2 regions of the Nocardia sp. NPDC052112 genome follow, and region 1 is predicted to be linked to the other one. Evidence: riboswitches for the same ligand, from Rfam matches in the RefSeq annotation. Region 1 holds a riboswitch; the other holds the start of a gene.
The links. A riboswitch is a leader RNA that binds a small molecule or an ion and turns the genes downstream of it on or off. The one in region 1 is predicted to bind glycine.
Positions count from the first base shown of each region.

Region 2: another riboswitch for glycine. It lies ahead of gcvT (glycine cleavage system aminomethyltransferase GcvT); the one in region 1 lies ahead of gcvP (aminomethyl-transferring glycine dehydrogenase).

Region 1 covers NZ_JBFAWD010000002.1:470,485-472,665, forward strand. The annotation lists gene gcvP (aminomethyl-transferring glycine dehydrogenase) at 1-863, opposite strand, end outside; glycine riboswitch at 1,052-1,152, opposite strand; gene AB0L58_RS05550 (MerR family transcriptional regulator) at 1,284-1,847, opposite strand.
Region 2 covers NZ_JBFAWD010000008.1:130,307-132,487, reverse strand. The annotation lists gene AB0L58_RS17890 (glycine cleavage system H protein) at 1-307, opposite strand, end outside; gene gcvT (glycine cleavage system aminomethyltransferase GcvT) at 362-1,459, opposite strand; glycine riboswitch at 1,643-1,733, opposite strand; partial or broken gene AB0L58_RS17880 (transposase) at 2,077-2,181, shown strand, end outside.

The DNA.
Region 1 (2,181 bases):
TGCCGCGCATGCTTGGTGTGCACCGACAGATATCCGGCATGCGGACCACCGAAGCCCATCGGCACCCCGAAACGCTGTGTGGTACCGAAACATACGTCAGCACCCTGCTCCCCCGGCGGTGTAATCAAGGTCAGCGCGAGCAGATCCGCGCCGACCGCCACCAGCGCACCACGCTCGTGCGCCGCCTCGATCACCGGCCGCCAGTCCACGATCCGGCCCGACGCACCCGGAACCTGAACCAGCACACCGAAGAACTCACCCTCGGGCAACTCGCCACCGGACAGATCCGCCGAGACGATCTCGATGCCCAGCGGCTCGGCCCTGGTGTACAGCACGGTCTTGGTCTGCGGGAACAGATCGTCATCGATGAGCAGACGTACGGACTTCGACTTGCCCGCCCGGCGCAGCAGCGTCATCGCCTCGGCGGCCGCGGTGGCCTCGTCCAGCATGGACGCATTGGCCACCTCCATCCCGGTCAGATCCGAGACCATGGTCTGGAAGTTGAGCAGCGCCTCCAGCCGCCCCTGGCTGATCTCGGGCTGGTACGGCGTGTAGGCGGTGTACCAGGCCGGATTCTCCAGCAGGCTGCGCACCAGCACCGGCGGGGTCAGCGTGTCGTAGTAGCCGAGCCCGATCATCGAGCTGGCGACGGTATCGGCGTGCGCGAGCTCGGCGAGTTCGGTGAGCACCTCGTGCTCGGTGGCCGCGGGCGGCAGCACCTCGAGGCCGGAGCCGTCCAGAATGCTCGCGGGAAGTGCCGCGGTGGCGAGCTCGTCCAGCGAACCGACGCCCACGACGTCCAGAATCCGGGCGAGTTCGTCCGAGTCGGGTCCGATATGGCGGTCGGCGAATGATCGAGTCACGGCAGCTCCAAGGTCGGGCGGGGTCGACCAACGGCGGTCGACCGGTTCCAGCCCTCCCCCTCTGTCGTGGAGCCTGAGAGATTCGGACGCCACGACCCCCTGCCTCGAATGGACAGGGCCCGGGACCCCTTTCCCCATGGGCGGGCGATCGCCGCGTTGTGCGCCGGTCACCACTTTCCAGAGACGTCGAAGCCCGTACGGTCCTTTTTGCCTGAGAGATTGACGGGGAGGTGCTGCTCCTTCGGCGCCCGAACTCTTGTGAAGTCCGAAACTCTCCCGCACGGCGGCGACGCATCGCCAGTTTATGCCGCGCGCGCAACGAATGACGTCACTGGACCCCGGATGGGCGTGTAGCGCTCATCACTCCCGCTACATACGACAAGCGCCCGCCGCGATAGCGACGGGCACTCGAGACGATTTCTAGCCGGTCTTCCGGTTCATCCGAGCCTTGCGTCGGAAGGACAGTTCGTCCTCCGGACGTTCGCTGGCACTACCGCTCACCGCCCGCTCGGCCGGGAAGTTGGCGATGGCTCCGGTCAGTTCCCGCATGGCGCCGCTGACCGCGATTCCGAAGACGCCCTGCCCACCCTGCAGTAAATCGACTACTTCCTCGGGTGAGGTGCATTCGTACACCGAGGTGCCATCGGAGAACAGCGTGATACCCGCCAGATCCTGCACACCGCGGCTGCGCAGATGGTCGACCGCGATACGGATGTTCTGCAGCGAGATGCCCGCGTCCAATAGTCGCTTCACGATCTTCAGGACCAGAATGTCCTTGAACGAATACAGCCGCTGACTGCCCGATCCGGCGGCACCTCGGATGGAGGGCACGACCAGTCCGGTCCGTGCCCAGTAGTCGAGCTGCCGGTAGGTGATCCCGGCGACCTGGCATGCGCTGGGAACGCGGTAGCCGACCAAATCGTCGGGCACCGAATCATCCGGGAACAGGCCTGGCTGTACCACATCCTGCGATTGCTCTGCCACTGACCACTCCCTTGCTTCGCCGACGCCTTGCCTCATCGATGACCCGGCTCCGTAACGACCAACGACCGGCCGTAACGGACGTGGCCCAACTATCGAGATTACTCCCCATGATTGTCTCGGGAGCCGCATCATCCGACCAAACGCGACGCGCGGTAAGACTCTCGACCTCTACTTTAGGGCCAGTAGACAATTCGCGTTTCCCACGAACTCGACCACCGCGGAACGAGTCTTACGAGCGACCCGTTCGCGACCCGTCTCGCTGCCGCGCCGAACGCGCGGCCATCGGACACAGCCGAGTCGTCGAAGCGCATGCGATGAAGTCGCGGGTCTCGAC
Region 2 (2,181 bases), on a different contig from region 1:
GGTCCGCGGTGATGATGGCGGGATCTTCGACGGCGGCAGCATTGATGCGGGTGACTCGGCCGGTGACAGGTGAATACATATCGGAGACGCTCTTGGTGGATTCGACCTCACCACATGGTTCGCCCGCAATCACGGTCGCACCGACCTTCGGCATATCGATGTACACCAGGTCACCAAGTGCTTGGGTGGCGACAGCGGTGATCCCCACTCGCACGGGCTCTTCGGGCAGGGCGCTACCCGGCGTGAGGGCAACCCACTCGTGCTCGACGGTGTAGCCGAGGTCGGCGGGAAAGTTGGCAGTGGACATCCGATTCTCCTGAAGTAGATATGGTCGACCAAAAATGTTGTGGGCGAAGTTGATTCAGCTGCGGCGATAAAACGGCAAAGGTGCCACCACATACGGCTCGCGCGTGCCGCGCACATCGACCGACACCTTGGTGCCCTTCTCGGCGCAGGCTACGTCCAGGTAGGCAAGGGCGACCGGGTAACCCAGTGTCGGCGACAGCGCGCCCGAGGTAACTTCACCGATAACCGTGCCCGCGACGTCGCACACCCTGTATCCGGCGCGACCGGCGCGACGCCCCGACCCGCGCAACCCGACCAGCATGCGCTGCAGCGGAATCGCCGAACGCTGTTGTAACGCAGCACGTCCCACGAACTCCTTGCCGAGCCGCACGACGCGGCCGAGACCCGCCGAGTAGGGGTCGAGTGCGACGGTCAGTTCATGACCGTAAAGCGCCATGCCTGCCTCGAGGCGAAGCGTGTCGCGGCAGGCCAGACCGGTGGGCAACCCACCACGCGACGTAACCGCGGCCAACAGCGCCTGCCACAACGGCACCGCGGACTCGTTCGCCACATACAACTCGAACCCGTCCTCGCCGGTGTAACCGGTGCGCGCCAATAGCACCGCGATGCCCGCGACGGTCGCGGGCATCGCCGCGTAATACTTCAAGTCGGTCGTCAAGCCGACCGAAGCCGCGTCCACGAGATCACCGACGATCTCCTGTGCTGCCGGTCCCTGCACAGCGATCAGCGCGGTGTCGGCAGACCGGTCGGTTATGGCCGCGGCGAAACCCGTCGCCCTGATTTCGAGTTCGCCAACGACGGCCGATGCGTTCGCCGCGTTCGCTACCACGAGGAATCGTTGCGCACCCAGCCGATACACCACGAGATCATCGATCACTCCGCCATTCTCGGCGCAGATCAGCGAGTACTTGGCCCGACCGACTCCGATCTCGGAGGCAGCACCTGCCAATGCGTAGTCCAGGAACGCACCGGAACCAGGCCCTTCGATCTCGATCTCCCCCATATGGGACAGATCGAACAGCCCAGCGGTCGCGCGAACAGCATGATGTTCGGCTAATTCGCTGCTGTACTTCAGCGGCATCTGCCAACCGGCGAAGTCGGTGAAGGTAGCTCCGAGCGCAGCATGCTCTCCGAGCAAGGGAGAAATCGGCACGGGCGACGGCGAAAAGGACACAAAGGCTCCAGTTTTCACAGGCCCGGTGTATCCGGGCATCGAACGGGGAGTCCTCCCCGCTCTGTCCTGAAACCTGAGAGATTTGGCGGCACCGCCCCACGGGCGATGTGCTCTTCACCTTCGGTATAGCGACCGTGCGACGGCGCCATTCTCCAGAGTTGCCTCGGCGTAACAGTACTGAGCCTGAGAGATTCCCGGGGAGGAAATTGCTCCTACGGCACCTCCCGACCGGAGGTTCTCCCGCTACGCTTCGAACGGCTATTAGGTTGTGATCACCCACGATACACAGCGATCGCGGTGACGTCTCGGCGAGTTTCCTGCTATCAACGGCGTCGCTGACTCACCCGCGCGGATTCATGGTCGCCGTCGCCCGAAGCGGCTGCTGGTGCGATTGCTACACGCTCCGGTCAGCGGAAATCCGACCGCAGCGAACACCAGGGTATGCTCGGCGACCACACTCGAGGCGTTGTCGCGGATCTGCATAGTGCATTCACCACTCGCCACCACCCAATCGCCGCAATCGATGTCTTAGAACTCAGTTCAGAATGAGTTTTCGGAGGCAGATGACCGAACAGGCGAGGCTGAGTAGGGCGTGGCCGACCCCGACCGCGGCGATCATCGACTCCCAATCGGTGCGCGGCGCTGACACCGTGCCCACTCGATCACGCGGATGGGATAACGGTAAGAAAGTCGGAGGCCGT